DNA from 3 places in the Peribacillus sp. FSL E2-0159 genome. Region 1 is predicted to be linked to each of the others. Evidence: predicted binding sites of a transcription regulator. Region 1 holds the regulator's gene; each other region holds the start of a gene.

Region 1 (7,654 bases):
TCTTATTATCTAGTTTTGAAGGAACAACGTTCCTTTTATGTTTGGTGGCGATAGCGAAGAGGTCACACCCGTTCCCATTCCGAACACGGCAGTTAAGCTCTTCAGCGCCGATGGTAGTTGGGGGTTTCCCCCTGTGAGAGTAGGACGCCGCCAAGCATTTATATATGGAGGATTAGCTCAGCTGGGAGAGCATCTGCCTTACAAGCAGAGGGTCGGCGGTTCGATCCCGTCATCCTCCACCATTTATACACTTGCCGGTGTAGCTCAACTGGTAGAGCAACTGACTTGTAATCAGTAGGTTGGGGGTTCAAGTCCTCTTGCCGGCACCATTTTCATACAAGCTTAATATAGCATATATAAATAGTTTATATGAGCCATTAGCTCAGTTGGTAGAGCATCTGACTTTTAATCAGAGGGTCGAAGGTTCGAATCCTTCATGGCTCACCATTTTATTATGCGGGTGTGGCGGAATTGGCAGACGCACCAGACTTAGGATCTGGCGCCGCAAGGCGTGGGGGTTCAAGTCCCTTCACCCGCATGTTCGCGGAAGTAGTTCAGTGGTAGAATACAACCTTGCCAAGGTTGGGGTCGCGGGTTCGAATCCCGTCTTCCGCTCCACTATTTATTTATGCCGGGGTGGCGGAACTGGCAGACGCACAGGACTTAAAATCCTGCGGTAGGTGACTACCGTACCGGTTCGATTCCGGTCCTCGGCACCATCTTAATATGCGCCCGTAGCTCAATTGGATAGAGCATCTGACTACGAATCAGAAGGTTGTAGGTTCGACTCCCGCCGGGCGCACCATATTTTTTCGGGAAGTAGCTCAGCTTGGTAGAGCACTTGGTTTGGGACCAAGGGGTCGCAGGTTCGAATCCTGTCTTCCCGACCATGATTTTTTTGGGGCCTTAGCTCAGCTGGGAGAGCGCCTGCCTTGCACGCAGGAGGTCAGCGGTTCGATCCCGCTAGGCTCCACCAAAAAAACTTGACAAGCCCATTTGGCTTTGTTATGATATGAAAGTTGATTCTTTAAGAAGAGTCAAATTGCTCTTTGAAAACTGAACAAAACAAAGCGCCAACGTTAAATTTTAAGTGAGCACACACTATTAAAAAAGCAAATGAGCAAGTCAAACATTTCTTCGGAGAGTTTGATCCTGGCTCAGGACGAACGCTGGCGGCGTGCCTAATACATGCAAGTCGAGCGAATCGATGGGAGCTTGCTCCCTGAGATTAGCGGCGGACGGGTGAGTAACACGTGGGCAACCTGCCTATAAGACTGGGATAACTTCGGGAAACCGGAGCTAATACCGGATACGTTCTTTTCTCGCATGAGAGAAGATGGAAAGACGGTTTACGCTGTCACTTATAGATGGGCCCGCGGCGCATTAGCTAGTTGGTGAGGTAATGGCTCACCAAGGCGACGATGCGTAGCCGACCTGAGAGGGTGATCGGCCACACTGGGACTGAGACACGGCCCAGACTCCTACGGGAGGCAGCAGTAGGGAATCTTCCGCAATGGACGAAAGTCTGACGGAGCAACGCCGCGTGAACGAAGAAGGCCTTCGGGTCGTAAAGTTCTGTTGTTAGGGAAGAACAAGTACCAGAGTAACTGCTGGTACCTTGACGGTACCTAACCAGAAAGCCACGGCTAACTACGTGCCAGCAGCCGCGGTAATACGTAGGTGGCAAGCGTTGTCCGGAATTATTGGGCGTAAAGCGCGCGCAGGTGGTTCCTTAAGTCTGATGTGAAAGCCCACGGCTCAACCGTGGAGGGTCATTGGAAACTGGGGAACTTGAGTGCAGAAGAGGAAAGTGGAATTCCAAGTGTAGCGGTGAAATGCGTAGAGATTTGGAGGAACACCAGTGGCGAAGGCGACTTTCTGGTCTGTAACTGACACTGAGGCGCGAAAGCGTGGGGAGCAAACAGGATTAGATACCCTGGTAGTCCACGCCGTAAACGATGAGTGCTAAGTGTTAGAGGGTTTCCGCCCTTTAGTGCTGCAGCTAACGCATTAAGCACTCCGCCTGGGGAGTACGGCCGCAAGGCTGAAACTCAAAGGAATTGACGGGGGCCCGCACAAGCGGTGGAGCATGTGGTTTAATTCGAAGCAACGCGAAGAACCTTACCAGGTCTTGACATCCTCTGACAACCCTAGAGATAGGGCTTTCCCCTTCGGGGGACAGAGTGACAGGTGGTGCATGGTTGTCGTCAGCTCGTGTCGTGAGATGTTGGGTTAAGTCCCGCAACGAGCGCAACCCTTGATCTTAGTTGCCAGCATTCAGTTGGGCACTCTAAGGTGACTGCCGGTGACAAACCGGAGGAAGGTGGGGATGACGTCAAATCATCATGCCCCTTATGACCTGGGCTACACACGTGCTACAATGGATGGTACAAAGGGCTGCAAACCTGCGAAGGTAAGCGAATCCCATAAAGCCATTCTCAGTTCGGATTGTAGGCTGCAACTCGCCTACATGAAGCCGGAATCGCTAGTAATCGCGGATCAGCATGCCGCGGTGAATACGTTCCCGGGCCTTGTACACACCGCCCGTCACACCACGAGAGTTTGTAACACCCGAAGTCGGTGAGGTAACCTTTATGGAGCCAGCCGCCTAAGGTGGGACAGATGATTGGGGTGAAGTCGTAACAAGGTAGCCGTATCGGAAGGTGCGGCTGGATCACCTCCTTTCTAAGGATAATTACGAGAGCGCTTTTGTTTTGTTCAGTTTTGAATGAGTAATTCATTCAAATAGGAAAGACAAACATCACGATGTGATGGATTCTTTCTGCTTTGTTCCTTGAAAACTAGATAATAGATAGAAGGCAATTAATTTTTTTCAAAGCATCTGTAAGATCTTTTTTAACGGTTAAGTTAGAAAGGGCGCACGGTGGATGCCTTGGCACTAGGAGCCGATGAAGGACGGGACTAACACCGATATGCTTCGGGGAGCTGTAAGTAAGCTTTGATCCGGAGATTTCCGAATGGGGAAACCCACTGTTCGTAATGGAACAGTATCTTTACCTGAATACATAGGGTACTGAAGGCAGACCCGGGGAACTGAAACATCTAAGTACCCGGAGGAAGAGAAAGCAAATGCGATTTCCTGAGTAGCGGCGAGCGAAACGGAATTAGCCCAAACCAAGAGGCTTGCCTCTTGGGGTTGTAGGACACTCAACATGGAGTTACAAAGGAACGGGGTAAATGAAGTGATCTGGAAAGGTCCGTCAAAGAAGGTAAAAACCCTGTAGTTGAAACTTCGTTCCCTCCTGAGTGGATCCTGAGTACGGCGGGACACGAGAAATCCCGTCGGAAGCAGGGAGGACCATCTCCCAAGGCTAAATACTCCCTAGTGACCGATAGTGAACCAGTACCGTGAGGGAAAGGTGAAAAGCACCCCGGAAGGGGAGTGAAATAGATCCTGAAACCGTGTGCCTACAAGTAGTCAAAGCCCGTTAATGGGTAATGGCGTGCCTTTTGTAGAATGAACCGGCGAGTTACGATTTCATGCGAGGTTAAGTTGATAAGACGGAGCCGCAGCGAAAGCGAGTCTGAATAGGGCGAATGAGTATGAGGTCGTAGACCCGAAACCAGGTGATCTACCCATGTCCAGGGTGAAGTTCAGGTAACACTGAATGGAGGCCCGAACCCACGCACGTTGAAAAGTGCGGGGATGAGGTGTGGGTAGCGGAGAAATTCCAATCGAACCTGGAGATAGCTGGTTCTCTCCGAAATAGCTTTAGGGCTAGCCTCAAGATGAGAGTATTGGAGGTAGAGCACTGATTGGACTAGGGGCCCCCAACGGGTTACCGAATTCAGTCAAACTCCGAATGCCAAATACTTATTCTTGGGAGTCAGACTGCGAGTGATAAGATCCGTAGTCGAAAGGGAAACAGCCCAGACCACCAGCTAAGGTCCCAAAGTATACGTTAAGTGGAAAAGGATGTGGAGTTGCTTAGACAACCAGGATGTTGGCTCAGAAGCAGCCACCATTTAAAGAGTGCGTAATAGCTCACTGGTCGAGTGACTCCGCGCCGAAAATGTACCGGGGCTAAACGTATCACCGAAGCTGTGGATTGACACCGTATGGTGTCGATGGTAGGAGAGCGTTCTAAGGGCGTTGAAGTCAGACCGGAAGGACTGGTGGAGCGCTTAGAAGTGAGAATGCCGGTATGAGTAGCGAAAGAAGGGTGAGAATCCCTTCCACCGAATGCCTAAGGTTTCCTGAGGAAGGCTCGTCCGCTCAGGGTTAGTCGGGACCTAAGCCGAGGCCGAAAGGCGTAGGCGATGGACAACAGGTTGATATTCCTGTACCACCTATACATCGTTTGAACGATGGGGGGACGCAGAAGGATAGGGTAAGCGCGCTGTTGGATATGCGCGTCCAAGCAGTTAGGCCGGAAACGAGGCAAATCCCGTTTCCATTAAGGCGGAGCTGTGATGGCGAGGGAAATATAGTACCGAAGTTCCTGATTCCACGCTGCCAAGAAAAGCCTCTAGTGAGATGTAAGGTGCCCGTACCGCAAACCGACACAGGTAGGCGAGGAGAGAATCCTAAGGTGTGCGAGAGAACTCTCGTTAAGGAACTCGGCAAAATGACCCCGTAACTTCGGGAGAAGGGGTGCTTTTTAGGGTGAATAGCCCAGAAAAGCCGCAGTGAATAGGCCCAGGCGACTGTTTAGCAAAAACACAGGTCTCTGCGAAGCCGCAAGGCGAAGTATAGGGGCTGACACCTGCCCGGTGCTGGAAGGTTAAGGGGAGAGGTTAGCGCAAGCGAAGCTTTGAACCGAAGCCCCAGTAAACGGCGGCCGTAACTATAACGGTCCTAAGGTAGCGAAATTCCTTGTCGGGTAAGTTCCGACCCGCACGAAAGGTGTAACGATCTGGGCACTGTCTCAACGAGAGACTCGGTGAAATTATAGTACCTGTGAAGATGCAGGTTACCCGCGACAGGACGGAAAGACCCCGTGGAGCTTTACTGCAGCCTGATATTGAATTTTGGTACAGCTTGTACAGGATAGGTAGGAGCCTGAGAAGCCGGAGCGCTAGCTTCGGTGGAGGCGTTGGTGGGATACTACCCTGGCTGTATTGAAATTCTAACCCGCGCCCCTTATCGGGGTGGGAGACAGTGTCAGGTGGGCAGTTTGACTGGGGCGGTCGCCTCCTAAAGAGTAACGGAGGCGCCCAAAGGTTCCCTCAGAATGGTTGGAAATCATTCGTAGAGTGTAAAGGCACAAGGGAGCTTGACTGCGAGACCTACAAGTCGAGCAGGGACGAAAGTCGGGCTTAGTGATCCGGTGGTTCCGCATGGAAGGGCCATCGCTCAACGGATAAAAGCTACCCCGGGGATAACAGGCTTATCTCCCCCAAGAGTCCACATCGACGGGGAGGTTTGGCACCTCGATGTCGGCTCATCGCATCCTGGGGCTGTAGTCGGTCCCAAGGGTTGGGCTGTTCGCCCATTAAAGCGGTACGCGAGCTGGGTTCAGAACGTCGTGAGACAGTTCGGTCCCTATCCGTCGCGGGCGCAGGAAATTTGAGAGGAGCTGTCCTTAGTACGAGAGGACCGGGATGGACGCACCGCTGGTGTACCAGTTGTCTTGCCAAAGGCATAGCTGGGTAGCTACGTGCGGACGGGATAAGTGCTGAAAGCATCTAAGCATGAAGCCCCCCTCAAGATGAGATTTCCCATGGCGCAAGCTAGTAAGATCCCTGAAAGATGATCAGGTTGATAGGTCAGAGGTGGAAGCGTGGCGACATGTGGAGCTGACTGATACTAATAGATCGAGGACTTAACCAACGCTTTAAAAAAATGAAATACCTTCTTATTATCTAGTTTTGAAGGAACAACGTTCCTTTTATGTTTGGTGGCGATAGCGAAGAGGTCACACCCGTTCCCATTCCGAACACGGCAGTTAAGCTCTTCAGCGCCGATGGTAGTTGGGGGTTTCCCCCTGTGAGAGTAGGACGCCGCCAAGCCATTTCAAAGATCAGCCATTCTGGCTGGTCTTTTTTGATGTTCGTAATTAAAAAAGGCTTTATATTTCCAGGGACAGCATAGGGCTGGCCTTATTTGAATTGGTTACAATATCATGAGGGGGAATGGGGCAAAATTCAAGTGGTGAAACCTTAAGAGAAGAAAGAATATCAGGTTTTGCATTTATCGTTTTAGGGTATTTATGTAAGATATTTCAACTTTAATGTTCAATGGGGTATGCAACTACATATAATTTGGAGAAAATGGATAATACAGAAAGAAAGTGCGTTTAAGTTGCAAAATGGATTATTCCTTGTATAATAATAGTCAAATATAGTCAAAGTCAGAATGGAGGAGGCTGAGTGAGAAACATATCTGATATTATCGAAACTTATTTGAAGCAAGTACTTGAAATAAGTCAAAAAGATATCTTAGAGATTAAAAGAAGTGAAATAGCAGATAAATTTCAGTGTGTTCCTTCTCAAATCAATTACGTAATCAATACCAGGTTTACCATCGAGAGAGGTTATGTTGTAGAGAGTAAGCGTGGAGGCGGCGGTTATATACGCATCATGAAAGTCGAATCACAGGATTCGGTGCAACTTATCAACCAATTATTATCGCTTATTGGTTCCAGGGTAACTCAATCGATGGCTGAAGGAGTAATTTCAAGGCTGATGAATGAAGACGTCATTAATGAAAGAGAAGCAAAGATTATGATGAGCGTCATAGATAGATCGGTGATATATATCGACCTACCTGACCGCGATGAGCTTAGGGCAAGAATTTTAACTGCGATGCTTACGACTTTAAAATATAAATGAAACTGGCAGAGGTGATGAACGTTGATTTGCCAAGAATGTCATCAAAGGCCTGCTACCCTGCACTTCACCAAAATCATCAATGGAAAAAAGACTGAAGTCATGATTTGTGAGAAATGTGCTCAGGAAAAAGGTGAAATGTTCACGGATGCAGGTGGACCTGGTTTTTCAATAAATAATTTATTAGCAGGATTGTTGAATATGGAGTCGAATATTCAACAGACAAAGGCAAATGCATTTCCCAAAACGGAAGAGAGGCGTTGCCCACATTGTCATCGATCTTATAAAGAATTTGTCCATATTGGTAAGTTTGGCTGTGCCGAATGTTATAAGACCTTCAATGAACAGTTAAATCCCATTTTAAAGAGGGTTCATAGCGGCAATACAGCACATATAGGGAAAATTCCAAAAAGGATTGGTGGCACCATATATCTTCGAAAGCAAATTTTGGATTTGAAAGAAGTTTTAAAGGTCCACATCGATCAAGAGGAGTTTGAGAAAGCGGCAGAGGTAAGAGATAAGGTTCGTTCCCTTGAAAAAAGGTATGAAGCACAAGAGGGAGGCGAGGAATTATGAGCTTGGAAAAGTTTGTAGAAAACGCCTTGAGTTCTTGGATGAGTGCCGAAGGGCCGGAAATCGACATTGTATTGAGTTCGCGGATTCGGCTGGCCAGGAATTTCAAAGACTTTACCTTCCCAACCTCCTTTTCTAACGAAGAAGCTAAAAAAATCATTGAATTGGTCAAAAAAAGAATCGAAGAGGAAGTAACTCCAGAGATTGGAAAACTAGAACTTTTAGAGATTGATCAATTGCAGCCACTGGAAAAGCGTGTTCTTGTTGAAAAACATTTAATCAGTCCTCA
Region 2 (7,654 bases), 2.9 Mb from region 1:
CATGCTTTCTGATGTCCACTACTATCAGCTTCTGTTTACCTAGTTTATGGGAACGTTTGATTCTTGTTGCCAACACGGGGTGTGATTCGGATGTATTGGAGCCTATGATCAATACAAGTTCGGACTTTTCGATATCCTTTATGCCCCCTGTATCTCCACCGTATCCAACCGTTCTGAATAGTCCCAAAGTAGCAGGTGTCTGACAATACCGGGAACAGTTATCCACATTATTGGTGCCAATGATTCCCCTTGCCAGCTTTTGCATTAAATAGGACTCTTCATTGGTACATTTGGAAGACGTTATGAAAGCCATCGAATCCGGACCGTGATAATCTTTTATTTCGGAGAATTTAAGGAAAATCAATTCAAGGGCTTCTTCCCATTCAGCTTCTCTGAATGCATCCCCATCTCTAATTAATGGTTTTGTAAGTCTTTCTTCACTATTCACGAAATCCCATCCGAATTTCCCTTTAACACAAGTCGAAATTCCATTTGCAGGTGCCTCAACTTGCGGTTCGATCTTAAGGATTTTACGATCTTTGGTCCAAACGTCAAAGCTGCACCCTACCCCACAGTATGTACAAACCGTTTTCGTCTTCTTAATCTTTGCTTCCCTCATGGCGGATTCCATATCTGAAATCGCTAAAATCGAGCCATAACCCGTTTCAACATTTTTCGTAATTTCTATCATAGGTCGAAGAGTTTGTTTAGCGATGCCGGTTAAAAATCCGGCTTCACCTTCCATTCCTTTTTCCATCATTGCATTACACGGACAGACGGTGGAACAGTGTCCACATGACACACATGAAGATTCATTGATCGGAACATTATTATCCCAAATGACACGCGGGCGTTTTGCTTCCCAATCAATAGTCAATGTTTCGGTGACCTGTACATCTTGACAAGCTTCAACACAACGGCCGCAAAGGATGCATTGATCCGGATCATATCGATAGAACGGATTCGTCCGATCCACTTCATATGGTTTTTGATCAAAAGGAACACTTTGATGATTTACCTTCATTTCCTTAACGGTATTGTGTATTTCACAAGTGCCATTATTATAATCGCAAACCGTACAATAAAGCTCATGGTTATACAATATCTTGTCCATCGCCATGACCTGTGCTTCTTTTACATCTGGTCCAACTGTATCAATTACATCCCCATCCTTGATCTTAGTAGAACAGGACCTTACGAGTTCTCCATTTACGCTCACTAGACATGTATCACATGTTTCGATAGGACCTAGGCTAGGATGGTAACAAACATTCGGGACTTCTATGGAGCTATCCATCAGCATTTGTAATATTGTTTGATTACCTTCCAGACTGGTCTCAGCACCATTGATTTTTATATGCACTTTCTCTGGCAAAATAATCGCTCCCCTCTTAAAAAACGATAAAATTCATCATTTGGTATTTTCTACCCCCGCACAATTTTTCTCAAACTTGCGAAAGTAAATAATGGAAGACTTCATTTGACCAATTTCATATCCGAAAATGAACTAAAGTCGAAGTGAGACATAGTATTCGCTCACTTCGACTTTATTATCATTGATAAGAGTTTGCTTTCAATACAAACGAACTTAAAGGGGCAACGGTTATCTGACTCCCTTTAATTCTTTCTATTTCTTCCAGGCCCGCCCGCTGACCATCCGCTAAAACGGACCAATTACCCTCGTGGGGAAGGGAAATGGTTATCGCATCCCAATTTGCATTATGAATCACTGCAATTATAGAATCCTTATGTTTTAAAGTGAATGCAACCGCATTTGGCGGAGCATCAATGAATTGTAAATACTCCTCAATTTCTTCGGGTGTGCTTAACCTAAAAACAGAATGATTTTTTCTGAGCGAAATTAGTCCTTTCATATACTCCACTTCCCAATCTAACTCCGCTCTCCTTCTCCAATCCAATCGGTTAATCCAATCGGAAGATTGATAGCTATTTTCATCCCCATCCTTCGTACGCATAAACTCTTGTCCAGCATGTATCATTGGAATCCCCTGTGACAGTAAAACAACGGCCGAAGCTAATTTATGCATCTGTTTCCGTACTTGTTCTGTTGCATCTGGATTAGTGATGAGAAGCTTATCCCATAAAGTATAATTATCATGTGCTTCAACATAATTGATCACTTGATCTGGTCTTTGATATGTTGCTATATCTTCATCATATTTCAAACCACCAGCGATGCCTTTTTTTATAATATCTTCCATTCCTGGTTTGCCATTCACGAATCCTTTATCATGTTCATTCATTACAAACCCTTTTAAACCATCACGGATCGCATCATTAAAGTGAGCGATTCCAGGCATTTTAAAAGCATTCTTTTGATTTGCTTTCAGCTCTTGGGCCAAGGGGGTATCCATATCCCAGCCTTCGCCCAAAACAATGAGGGTCGGATCAATTTCTGCCAGTGCCTTTTTCACTTCATTCATCGTTTCCACATCATGAATCCCCATTAAATCGAAACGGAAACCATCAAGGTTAAATTCCTTCGCCCAATAGGTTACGGATTCAACGATGAATTTTCGCATCATTTTACGTTCAGACGCGGTATCATTTCCTACACCAGTTCCATTAGATAAGGTGCCGTCGGCGTTATAGCGAAAAAAGTAAGTGGGAACGAGTTTATAGAAGTTTGAGTCCTCCACTGAATAAACGTGATTATATACAACATCCATGATTACTCGTAAACCGTGATCATGTAAACCTTGAATCATTTCCTTTAACTCCCGGATCCTGATTTTTGGTTGATACGGATCAGTCGAATAAGAGCCCTCGGGAGCGTTATAATTCTGTGGATCATATCCCCAGTTATATTGTGGTTCATTCAATTTTAATTCATTGACTGTTGCAAAATCGAATATCGGGATAAACTGAACGTGGGTAATACCTAGATCTTTAATATGATCAAGACCTGTTTTCGCTCCTTCTGGACCTTTGGTTCCGGCTTCAATTACTCCTAAGAATTTACCTTTATGATGGATTCCGCTTTCAGGATGAATCGACAAATCCCGTGTATGCAATTCATAAATGATTATGTCCTCAGCCTTTTCAAGAGGTGGTTTATTCCGTGTCCACCTTTCAGGGTTCGTATCAGTTAAATCTATCACAACTCCTTTATTACCATTAACAGTAACTGCACGAACATAAGGATCGACAGCTTCACTCCAGATTTCTCCCACTCTCACTTTATATGTATAAATCAATCCATCCTGATCTCCGTTCAGCTCAATGGTCCAGGTCCCCTTTTCAGAACGAACCATCTGAATCTCCATTCCATCGGTATCATCCCAATGTTTATAAGTAACCAGGTTAGCTTCAGATGCAAGTGGTGCCCATAAGCGAAATGCCGTTTTATCTTTTAGATAGGAATTTCCTAAATCTTTGCCTTCATAGAAATATAGTTCGTCCAATTCTGATGGGTTTACTGGATTAATATTTGCAATCGGTAGGGATTCCAACTGGTTTTCCGTTTCTTTATCCGTGGGCTTTCGATTATTAGTATTTTCTTCTTCAGAATAAGAAAGTGAATCCTTAATAAGTCATTCCTCCATTGAAATTCCCATTTTAGAACAGGAATTATTAATTTTTATAATCATGAGCGAAATTTCCCTTATGTTATGATTCCACAGGTAATATCCATCAAACATTCGATCGGCAACTTATGTCAATATTCAGAATCTATATTTAATAATCGAAAACTGCAGGTCATTTAGTTGGACCTTACCCATCCTATTATGGAAAGTATCCTAAAAAAGATAAAAAAATGCCTCCATAACAGTTTTACGGTCTTGGAGGCATTTCTAGTACTCTTTATGGTGTTTTAATAATTTTCACAGTGGTATCCTCAACAATTGCAGTGAAGTTCTTAACTTCAGGCTGCTCAAAGATAAAGTCAGTGATGCCGTCTTCGAGCTGTTCTTGAATAACACGGCGGAGCGGTCTCGCCCCGAAAGCTGGGTGATATCCGAGTTCAATTAGCCTTTGTTTCGCTTCATTAGTTACATCTAAAGATAAATCATTTACAGCAAGTGTTTCGTCTAGCTCGTGAATCATGATATCAACGATTTTCAGAAGATCTTCTTTCTTCAATGCTGAGAATTCAATGATACTATCGAATCGGTTCAAAAATTCCGGTTTGAAGAAGCTGCCCAAAGATTGTAGGATTGAAGCCTCTTCCACGGCAGAACTTGTACCGAATCCCATTACTTTTTGTTTCTCACCGACTCCAGCATTACTCGTCATGATGATCACGGTATCTTTAAAAGTAACGGTCCGACCTTGACTGTCGGTTAAGCGGCCATCTTCCATGATTTGCAAGAACATATGCATTACATCCGGATGTGCCTTTTCAATTTCATCCAATAAGATGATACTATAAGGCTTGCGACGAACTTTTTCCGTCAATTGTCCAGCTTCCTCATGTCCTACATATCCAGGAGGAGAACCGATTAATTTAGAAACACTGTGTTTCTCCATGAATTCACTCATGTCAAGACGAATCATCGCTTCCTTGTCCCCGAACAATTCCTCAGCGAGAGTTTTCGCCAATTCGGTTTTACCAACACCTGTTGGACCAACGAAAAGGAAAGAACCGGTAGGACGTTTTTTGGATTTTAACCCGGCACGACTTCTACGAACGGCCTTGGAAACCTTTTTGACAGCCTCTTCTTGCCCGATTACCTTTTTCATTAGCTCCTCTTGGAGATGAACCATTCTTTCTTGCTCATCTTCTTGAAGCTTACCTACAGGTATACCAGTCTTTTGTTCGATGATATTTTGAATGTCTTCAACGGTAACGGTTGGCTTAATTGCATTTTCACCAGCTTGCAATGACTTTTCCAGTTTTACTTCTTCATCGCGAAGAACCGCAGCTTTTTCATATGCTTCTTCTTTTAAAGCCATTTCTTTTTCTTTATAAATTTGCGCCAAACGCTCTTTCATGTTTTCTACCTGGACGTCTTCGATGGTCAAGTTCAATTTGGAACCAGCCTCATCCATCAAGTCTATTGCCTTGTCAGGCAGAAATCGGTCTTGAATGTAGCGGTTCGAGAGTTCAACAGCCGCTTTTAGGGCTTCCTCACTATATGTTACACCATGATAAGATTCATAACTATCTTTTAAACCACGTAAGATGACCAATGCCTCAGCCGTTGTCGGCTCATTAACGTGTACAGGCTGGAATCGTCTTTCAAGGGCACCATCTTTTTCAATTTTTCTATACTCGGATAAAGTGGTTGCTCCGACAAGCTGAAGTTCGCCGCGTGCAAGTGCAGGCTTCAGGATATTTCCTGCATCCATTGAACCTTCGGCTGAACCCGCTCCCACAAGTTGATGAATTTCATCGATGAATAAAATGACATTTTTTCTTTCCTGTAACTCGCTGATCAATTGCTTCATTCGTTCTTCGAATTGCCCTCTAATTCCAGTATTCGAAACAAGGGATGCTACATCAAGCATATATACAAGCTTATTACGTAATTTAACAGGCACTGAACCTTCAATTATCGCTAGTGCAAGACCTTCAGCAATGGCTGTTTTACCGACACCAGGTTCACCGATTAAAACTGGATTATTTTTATTACGTCTATTTAAAACTTCAATGACGCGTTTGATTTCTTCATTTCTTCCGATAACCGGATCAATAAGTCCTGCTTTAGCAGCATCGGTCAAATTGCGACCATACTCTTCAAGCAATCCTCCGTCTTCGGCATACTCGGCTGAATCCGGTTTTGGTACATCATTATAATTAAATGGATTGAATGGATTTGGAGATCCGTTATATTGGAATTTACCTATATCCATTCCGCCCATTGCTGCTCCAAGTTTGTTTCGTTCTTCTTTATAACAAGTGGAGCACAGTTTCACATCATGCTCCTGACCATTCATATTTAGGTGAACTTGAACATTAGCTTGGTTTACATGGCATTTTTCACAAAGCATGTAGTACTCCTCCTTTAAAATTATTTAATCAAATAATCTTTGACCTTCTTTGACTTTCTGACTTTATTATACATTGACCTTCTTTGACTTTCAATAATTTTGTCTGGGAATTTTAAAAAATAGAAATTACCTGGGATTGGTTTGCTAATCATATTAAACTATCCATTTCCAGTCAAATAAAAAGATTCTATGTATGCCTCTTAGTATATTCGGTTATTATTGGTTACCCAGTTCAGGACTAACCATAACCAATACCTATTAACAAAACACCAATTCACCCTTTATCAGGAATAATCAGGGATCTTATCCCTATTCCTCTACCACTCTTATTTTTAAAAACAAAAAAAGAGACTTCATAAAGTCTCTTAGTTTTTTAAATTAAGGTTGATTTTCTTCTATTATATACGTTTCGCACCAATATACTTTGGCTTCCAATAACTATTATTGGTTTTAGCGTATGACACTCCTTTAGATGATGAAGAGTGTATGAATTCATTGTTTCCTATGTATATAGCCACATGGGTAGGTTTTTTCGCTTTATTTGGTGCAAAAAACATTAAGTCACCTTTTTGCAGGCTTTTAACTTTCTTTCCTTTTTTATATATGTCAGCAGCGGTTCTTGGTAAATTCTTACCAGCCTTTTGATATGAATACTTCACTAAACCGGAGCAATCAAAACCTGAAGAAGAAATGCCACCCGTTTTATATTTTGTACCTAATTCACTTTTAGCCACTTTAATCGCTTTAGTATGATATGAAGCAGCTTCCACTTGGTCCCCAGCAAAGGATGCGGTTACAAGCGTGATAGCCAATGACAATCCGACGACAATTTTCTTAAACAAATTTTTTACCCCCTGATGTGATTTGCTAAACCTAATATACTAGAAAAGGTATATCACTCGCATCACAGGATCTTTACAAATATGTTACATTTAGTAGATTTAGGTAGAATGACCATATAAAACATAAAAATAAGTCGAATCAGGTGTCCATTCAACTTAAAGTCAAAGCAACTTTACTTTACCTCATAGAAAAAACAGCGGTAAAAAACCACTGTCAAAATTCTTTTGAGAAAAATGGAAGAAATAACTTTACCCCACGTTTGTTAAATGGTAAACATTTCAAATCTGCAATTAAATGACTTATGTATCCTAATAAACAAGTAGTGAAAATTCCGTCAATCCCCATAAAGGCTTCGAATTGAAAGGCAATGATGCCAAAGAAAGCGATACCTGCAATCGAATGGGTATAACTTCTATGTGCTGTAAAGGATGCCATGATAATATAAACGCCTAACAGCCACAACCAGCTTTCCTGCAAAGATAAACCTCCGCCTAAAACCGCTAATCCAGTCAAAGTCAGCATATGCCTTTGTGTAATGAATGATGAAATAATGATGATTCCGATTCCTGCCCCTACTCCGATCCACTTTTCCGTACCAGATCCTTCCAAAAGACTATAAATGATCATTAATATCCCAATCGTTTGTGCTATCGTTCGGATAAACTTATGTGAAAAAGTGATCCTATTACTTAACTTCCCATCAATATCCATATCGGGCATAAGGCCTGAAACTCCCCCAATGCCAACCAAGAATAAAGTGGTGGTTGGATCTGTTTGAAGCGTGTTTGCCGTCAAGAATCCAACTGTTGCTCCTATAGCCATGTGTGCTGTACCGTTCACTGTCTCTCTCCTGTCC
Region 3 (7,654 bases), 1.3 Mb from region 1:
AAATTTTGCAATACTTTCTTGACAATATTCCGAAAATTAAGTTATTATTTATATAAATAGTGAACAAAGTTACCTATAAGTGAAATTGGTAGATGTTCAGTCATTCATATTCTAGTTTGTGAAGCGCATCCAGCAGAATTAGCCCACAAATAAGGATAATGGCATCAAAAAGAGATTTTTTTTAAAATCCAGATTAATAAAGGAGAATGAAATATGAAATTAGTAACTTTCAGCAGTAAAGGATTTAAACGTATTGGTGCAATTTACCCGAATAATGTAATAGTCGACTTGAATTATGCCTATCAAGCGCTTCTTGAAAGCGAAGGGAAGCTTCGCAGTGAACAAATCGCTGAAGCATATGTCCCTGCAACCATGGAGGCGTTTTTACAGGGAGGTAATGAAAGCCTTTCCATCGCGAAAAAAGCTGCGGACTACGCTATTAACAATCGTGATTCCTTCAGACATGAATTGGTGCATGATGTTGAAAATATAAAGCTTGAGGCCCCTGTCCAAAAGCCAGGCAAAATTATTTGTGTGGGACATAACTACCGTGAGCACATTGCTGAAATGGGTCGCGAATTGCCGCCATTCCCTGTGGTATTCGCAAAGTTCGCCAATACAGTAATCGGTCCCCAAGATGATATACCGTTTTTCCCAATCTCTGAACAACTTGATTATGAAGCGGAATTCGCTTTTGTAGTCGGACAAAGGGCACGTAATGTTTCAAAAGAAGATGCTCTTGATTATGTAGCTGGTTATACAATTGCGAATGATGTTACGTATCGTGATATCCAACGGCGTACACTTGAGTGGCTTCAAGGGAAAACGGTTGAAGGAAGTGCTCCGATGGGTCCTTGGTTAGTCACTTCCGATGAACTATCCGATCCATCTGGCTTAAATGTCCGATTAACGGTAAATGGTGAAGAACGCCAAAAAACGAATACATCCAACTTCGTATTCGATGTGAGATATCTTGTTGAGTTCTTATCGAATTTAATGACTCTTGAACCAGGTGACATCGTTCTCACAGGAACACCGGGTGGGGTAGGAGTAGCCCGTGATCCACAAGTGTTCTTAAAAGATGGTGACGTAGTCAAAATCGAGATCGACAAAATAGGTTATCTTGAAAACCGTGTGCGACTTGTCGGGGAGGGAAAATAAAATGGCTTATCAGGAAATCGGGACATCAATCCAATCGGTTCAACAATCAATCGACCACATTCTTGAGACAGCGGCAAACCTTCCGGAAGCAACGATCCGATTTAAGCCTGCAGATGATGAATGGTCAATCATGCAGATACTTTCCCATTTAGCTGAGGCGATTCCTTATTGGTTAGGTGAAGTGGAAAATGTAATAGCGGTGCCTGGATCCAAATGGGGGCGTGGATTGCAAGATCCAGCCCGCCTGGCAGCAGTTACCGATACTGACAAACTTGCTGTTGATGATGTCATGAAGCAAGTGGAAGGGCTTAAATATAAAGTGGAAAGCAGTCTCGGGAATTTAGATGAAGAATCACTATCCAAAGAATCGCCACACCGGAATTTCGCTAAATTCGGAAACAAACCAGTTTCTTATATAGTCGATCACTTCATCGATGAGCATATTTTAGGACACTATGATCAAATTAAGCGAAACCTTTCTAAAATCCAGTGAGGAAATGATAAAAAAAGAAAGTAGGGATTAATATGGCTGAAAAATCGGAATACATGAATAGTACAATCGTAAAAGATTTTACAAAGGATATTCAGCAGTATAACCTTGGGCCACTGTGGGAAGCCATTCCCGCTCTGATGGACCATGAACCTAAACCTCATGCCCATGCTTATTTATGGAAAGAAGAGCTTTTGACAAAAAAATTGATGGAAGCAGCTGAAATCTTCACTCCTGACCGAGGAGGGGAGCGCAGGGCCATATATTTTCAAAACCCTGGCCTTACTTATCGCCAGCCTTGGGGATGGGCTTCGACAACGCAAACGCTTTATGCAGCGGTTCAGCTATTGTTGCCAGGTGAAGTGGCCCCTTCCCACCGCCACTCCCAAAGTGCACTTCGTTTCATTACGAATGGTGAAGGTGCATACAGCATCGTGCAGGGAGAAAGGATCTTCATGGAAGAAGGGGACTTCTTGATCACGCCTAAAAACCTTTGGCATGGTCATGGACATGTTGGCGAAAAGCCAATGATTTGGATGGATGCCCTTGATATCCCAACCATCTATTCCATAGGAGGCACTTTCTTTGAACCATATCCAGATCGTATTGAAACGCCTAAACGGCCGGATAATTTTTCAGAGCTCCGTTATCAAGGCGGAATGGTTCGTCCAGTATCCGACCGTTATTCACAAGTGGCACCGCTTGCCAACTACAAGTGGAAAGGCACCAAAGCAGCGATAGAAGGATTAATGAATTTTGAACCGGACCCATATGAAGGGTTCGCCGTGGAATATATCAATCCATCAAATGGCCAAACGGCCAATCCGACGATGGGGGCATGGATGCAGAAACTTCCTAAAGGTTTCCATACGAAAGCACATCGCCATACCCATTCCACAATTTATCAAGTACACCAAGGATCAGGCTATACGGTCATTAATGGAATGCGTTTTGACTGGTCCAAGGGAGATTACTTCGTCGTTCCGAATTGGGCCTGGCATGAGCACGTTGCAGAAGCCGATTCTTACTTATTCTCGGTAAACGACCTACCAATAATGGAGAGATTCGATTTGGAACAGCAACAGGCATTAGACGGAAACAATGGTTACCAAAAGGTTGAAAGTGAATTCAAGCCTGTTTTGGTATAAAATTAATCGGTTTGAAAACTTTCAGAATGATCCTGATGGATATATGAAATGCCAGTCGAATGAAAACGCTTACTATGGTAATGGTCCACAACATTGGCTAAATCAACTAATTTAGGGGGAATTGATGATGAACACAGAAAAAAAACCATTCATCGTAATCGGTGGGGGAATTGGCGGATTGGCAACTGCTTTGGGAATCGCAGAAACGAAACAGTATGTAAAAGTCTTGGAACAAGCTCCCGAATTTGGTGAGATTGGTGCAGGGATTCAGCTTGCCGCAAATGCCACCAACGTATTGCAGCGTTTAGGCGTCATGGATAAAATCAATGAAATTGCAGTATTTCCAAAAAGGTTGGTGCTGATGGATGCCTTTTCCGGAAAAGAGCTTTCCGCTTTGGATTTAGGTGATGTTTATAAAGAAAGATACGGAGCTCCGTACGTTGTTTTGCATCGTTCCGATTTGCATAAAGTACTGGCTGAAGCCTGTGAAAAGAACCCGTATATCGAACTGGTTACGAACCAAACCATTATTGAGACAGTAGAAAATGAAGGTGAAGTGACGGTTACTTCTGCCAATGGGTCCCAACATTCAGGAACTGCTGTCATTGGAGCCGATGGATTATGGTCCAAGGCACGGAAACTTTTTGTGGAAGATCAACCGGTCTGCTCTCAATATGTTGCATACAGGGGAGCGATCCCGATGGAAGAGGTTACGAGCCATGGAGATTTAGATGATGTATATATGTGGATTGGGCCAAACCTTCATCTTGTTCAATACCCGGTTAGAAGGGGAGAACTATACAACCAAGTAGTGGTGTTCAAAAGTTCTCAATACACGGAAGAAAACGAAAAAACAGATCAATGGGGAACCCCGGAAGAAATGGACCGTGTATTTGTCGGAACTTGTGAGCTTGTTCAGAATGCGATTTCATTCATTCAAAGGCAACGCCGCTGGCCAATGTATGACCGTTTACCAATTGATAATTGGACAAAAGGAAGAATTACGCTTACGGGAGATGCGGCACATCCGATGCTTCAATACTTGGCACAAGGGGCTTGCCAGGCTTTAGAAGATGCAGCTTATTTGTCGGATATGCTTCATAAGCATGGGGATGACATTGAACAGGCGTTTTTGGAATATCAAGAGGAACGGATTCCGCGTACGGCTCATGTTCAAACAAGCGCAAGAATGTGGGGGGAAATCATTCACAACACAACCGATGCAGGCATTCTGCTTCGAGATACGATTCTTGCAGGTCGCACGGATAAGGATTTTCAATTCGTCGATGAATTTCATGGTTACAATAAAACGGCCGTGAAAGCATAACCCATTTTGTTTTTTTTGAATACTATGCTAAGTAATTTTATGCATTTTACAAATGGGTCTGCCTTTCTTCTATATGAAGAAAGGCTTTTGCCGTTTATCCTCCATGCCTCCTGCATTTTTTATAACTTTCCTTTACATGGGGAAAATTAGAAGTATAATGAAAATATAAAGGTCAAATTTGGTCAAACTCAGTGGGGATTCGTTCATGATATAGATGAATGGGAGGTTTTAAGATGGATATTAATAAAATGACGGAGAGAACCCAACAGGCGTTCATTGGCGGCCAGGAACTAGCCAGAGATAGAGGGAATCCCGAGCTGACGGAGCTTCATTTATTAAAGATCTTAATGGAACAGGATGAAAGTTTATTAATCAGGATTTTATCGGAATCTGGTAAACCGATGAATCTATTTGATATAGAGCTAAATAAGGAACTGGATCGATTACCGGAAGTGAGCGGGAGTATTTCCCAGGTTTACATGTCATCTTCCCTACAGCAAATTTTGACGGCTGCCGAAAAAGAAATGCAAGTGTGGGAGGATGAATATTTATCTGTTGAACATATACTGCTTGCGTCGTTGCAAGTCAATAAAACGAATGTAAACAGACTTTTTTCATCATATGGAATTGATTATGCTAAAGCAAAACGGGTTATAAACGATATAAGGGGGAATCAGCGAGTGACTAGTCAAAATCCTGAAAGCACTTATGAAGTACTGAAAAAATACGGCAGAGATCTCGTTGCTGAGGTTAAATCGGGGAAGGTCGATCCCGTAATTGGTCGAGATACGGAAATCCGTAACGTCATCCGGATCCTTTCACGTAAAACGAAAAATAATCCTGTATTAATAGGAGAACCCGGAGTAGGTAAAACAGCCATCGTCGAGGGGTTGGCACAAAGGATCGTCAGGAAGGATGTGCCGGAGGGATTAAAGGACAAGACCGTTTTTTCACTAGATATGAGTGCGCTTGTCGCTGGCGCCAAATTCCGCGGTGAATTTGAAGAACGCCTAAAAGCGGTGTTGAATGAGATCAAGAAAAGTGACGGTAAAATTCTTTTATTCATTGATGAATTACACACAATTGTCGGTGCAGGAAGAACAGATGGCGCACTTGATGCCGGAAATATGTTAAAGCCGATGCTTGCGCGCGGTGAGCTGCATTGCATCGGTGCGACGACCCTTGATGAATATCGACAATATATTGAAAAAGATCCGGCCTTGGAACGCCGTTTCCAACAGGTTCTGGTTCCTGAACCGGATGTGGAAGATACGATTTCAATTTTGCGGGGATTAAAGGAACGGTTTGAAATTCACCATGGCGTCAGGATACATGATCGGGCGATCGTTGCTGCCTCTGTCCTTTCGAACCGATATATAACGGAGCGATTTTTACCGGATAAAGCGATAGATCTTGTGGATGAAGCATGTGCGATGATCCGAATGGAAATCGATTCAATGCCATCCGAGTTGGATGAAATCACGAGAAAAGTCATGCAACTTGAAATTGAAGAAGCTGCCTTGAAGAATGAGGAGGACCCTCAAAGCAAAGCAAGGCTTGAGGTGCTTCAAAAAGAACTATCAGAACTTCAGGATCAAGCGAATAGCATGAAATCCAAGTGGCAAATGGAGAAATCAGCGCTTCAGAAGGTGCAGGATAAACGTGAAGAGCTTGAGAAACTGCGTCATGAACTGGAACAGGCAGAGAATGACTATGACCTTAACCGGGCAGCTGAACTTCGGCATGGAAGAATTCCGCAGCTTCAAAAAGAATTGGAAACAATGGAAGACGAATTGGAAAAGGAAAAACAGGAATCACGATTGCTTCGCCAGGAAGTGACGGAGGAGGAAATTGCCTCGATTGTTGCAAGGTGGACCGGAATTCCGATAAGCAAGCTGGTGGAAAGTGAAAGGGAGAAACTGCTTCGCCTATCTGATATCCTGCATGAACGCGTAATAGGTCAAGGAGAAGCGGTGGAACTCGTATCCGATGCCGTTTTAAGAGCAAGGGCGGGAATTAAAGATCCAAACAGACCGATCGGTTCATTCATTTTTCTTGGGCCGACTGGTGTCGGTAAAACCGAATTGGTAAAAGCTTTGGCAGAAACGTTATTCGATAGTGAGGAACATATGATTCGAATCGATATGTCGGAATATATGGAGAAACATTCCGTGTCCCGCCTAGTTGGTGCACCTCCTGGATATGTTGGATTTGAGGAAGGAGGCCAACTTACGGAAGCTGTTAGGAGAAACCCATACTCAGTCATATTATTAGACGAAATTGAAAAGGCACATCCAGAAGTCTTCAATATTTTGCTGCAAATGTTGGATGATGGAAGGATAACAGACTCCCAAGGCAGAACAATCAACTGTAAAAATACGGTAATCATCATGACTTCCAATATCGGTTCCCATTTCTTATTGCAGTCCAACCGGGAGGATGGTGGCATTGAAGAAGAAATAAAAGATCAGGTCTTTAAAGAATTAAGAGGCCATTTCCGTCCGGAATTTTTAAATCGCGTTGATGACATTGTTTTATTCAAACCTCTGACGAAACAAGAAATCGTTGAAATCGTGGATAAAATGGTTCATCAATTACAGGTAAGGTTAACTGAACAAAATATAGTCCTGAACGTCACAGAAGCGGCTAAGGAATTCATTGCGGACCAGGGATATGACCCGGTATATGGAGCAAGACCGCTGAAGCGATTCATCCAAAAGCATCTGGAAACGAAAATCGCCCGTAAAATCATAGCTGGGACTGTTGAGCTTAAAGAAGGAATAACGATTGATCATGATCATGATGAATTGGTCCTCATATAAAAACGTTGAAATGTAGTTTACACGTAAGCAAAGTACGGTATAACAAAAAGGACATCCTAAAAAGGATGTCCTCTTTTGTTTCTTCTTAATGTTGATGAGAGTCTTTAGCTGGCCCGGCAGGCAAGATAGCAGGGATGATAAGAATCAGGATAGCAGCAGCTAATCCTAGAATCGTTCCCTGCGCAGCATCGTATGAAAGTCCGATCATGGAAGAAACAACATATACAGTCATATGCACTAATAAGAATGTCCAAAAAATTGCCCAAGCATAACGCATCGAATTTCACCTCATTCCACTACATTCATTTTTATCTTACCATAATTAATATACAGTTAAAACGTGTTTTTAATAATAACCTTTAAATAATTCAATACATTAAATCATAAGAGAACTTTTTCCGGCAGACAAGTTGGTTCCAAACCCTAAATGGGAGATCATAGGGGGGAATTAAAACAAAAATCGTTCCTGCTTGGTTAATTTAAGATAAGAAGTTAGGCGTTTCCACTGACCCTTTCTATTTTTCGTCATAAATTAATATAGTAGTAGTAATATTCCTTAAAGGAGTTTGAACGATGGAACAACGAACTTTTCAAATTGATGACCAATGGAATATCATCTATTATCCAGAGCGGCCCAGTGGTTTTTCCGTAATGGTAATTGGAGACCGTAGTCATTTTGTCGAAAAAGACAGCAGCTTTTGGCTGC

The links. The regulator CtsR, encoded in region 1, represses protease genes until heat stress. The targets are predictions, from matches to a motif close to ATGGTCAATAAAGGTCAAACA.
Region 2: the regulator CtsR is predicted to act here: its motif matches at 5,992-6,012, upstream of NYE63_RS14480 (ATP-dependent Clp protease ATP-binding subunit).
Region 3: the regulator CtsR is predicted to act here: its motif matches at 4,295-4,315, upstream of clpB (ATP-dependent chaperone ClpB).

The regions. Positions count from the first base shown of each region.
Region 1 covers NZ_CP152053.1:95,345-102,998, forward strand. Annotated here, with positions in the region: rRNA gene rrf (5S ribosomal RNA) at 41-156, shown strand; tRNA gene NYE63_RS00485 (tRNA-Val) at 167-242, shown strand; tRNA gene NYE63_RS00490 (tRNA-Thr) at 254-329, shown strand; tRNA gene NYE63_RS00495 (tRNA-Lys) at 372-447, shown strand; tRNA gene NYE63_RS00500 (tRNA-Leu) at 457-538, shown strand; tRNA gene NYE63_RS00505 (tRNA-Gly) at 544-618, shown strand; tRNA gene NYE63_RS00510 (tRNA-Leu) at 631-719, shown strand; tRNA gene NYE63_RS00515 (tRNA-Arg) at 729-805, shown strand; tRNA gene NYE63_RS00520 (tRNA-Pro) at 814-890, shown strand; tRNA gene NYE63_RS00525 (tRNA-Ala) at 901-976, shown strand; rRNA gene NYE63_RS00530 (16S ribosomal RNA) at 1,135-2,685, shown strand; rRNA gene NYE63_RS00535 (23S ribosomal RNA) at 2,862-5,794, shown strand; rRNA gene rrf (5S ribosomal RNA) at 5,858-5,973, shown strand; gene NYE63_RS00545 (CtsR family transcriptional regulator) at 6,334-6,795, shown strand; gene NYE63_RS00550 (UvrB/UvrC motif-containing protein) at 6,817-7,368, shown strand; gene NYE63_RS00555 (protein arginine kinase) at 7,365-7,654, shown strand, end outside.
Region 2 covers NZ_CP152053.1:2,963,298-2,970,951, forward strand. Annotated here, with positions in the region: gene fdhF (formate dehydrogenase subunit alpha) at 1-1,375, opposite strand, end outside; partial or broken gene pulA (type I pullulanase) at 1,554-3,428, opposite strand; gene NYE63_RS14480 (ATP-dependent Clp protease ATP-binding subunit) at 3,826-5,955, opposite strand; gene NYE63_RS14485 (C40 family peptidase) at 6,354-6,797, opposite strand; gene NYE63_RS14490 (metal-dependent hydrolase) at 7,012-7,638, opposite strand.
Region 3 covers NZ_CP152053.1:1,353,767-1,361,420, forward strand. Annotated here, with positions in the region: gene NYE63_RS06735 (fumarylacetoacetate hydrolase family protein) at 214-1,161, shown strand; gene NYE63_RS06740 (DinB family protein) at 1,163-1,654, shown strand; gene NYE63_RS06745 (cupin domain-containing protein) at 1,687-2,799, shown strand; gene NYE63_RS06750 (FAD-dependent monooxygenase) at 2,927-4,126, shown strand; gene clpB (ATP-dependent chaperone ClpB) at 4,360-6,948, shown strand; gene NYE63_RS06760 (YjzD family protein) at 7,034-7,225, opposite strand; gene NYE63_RS06765 (hydrolase) at 7,522-7,654, shown strand, end outside.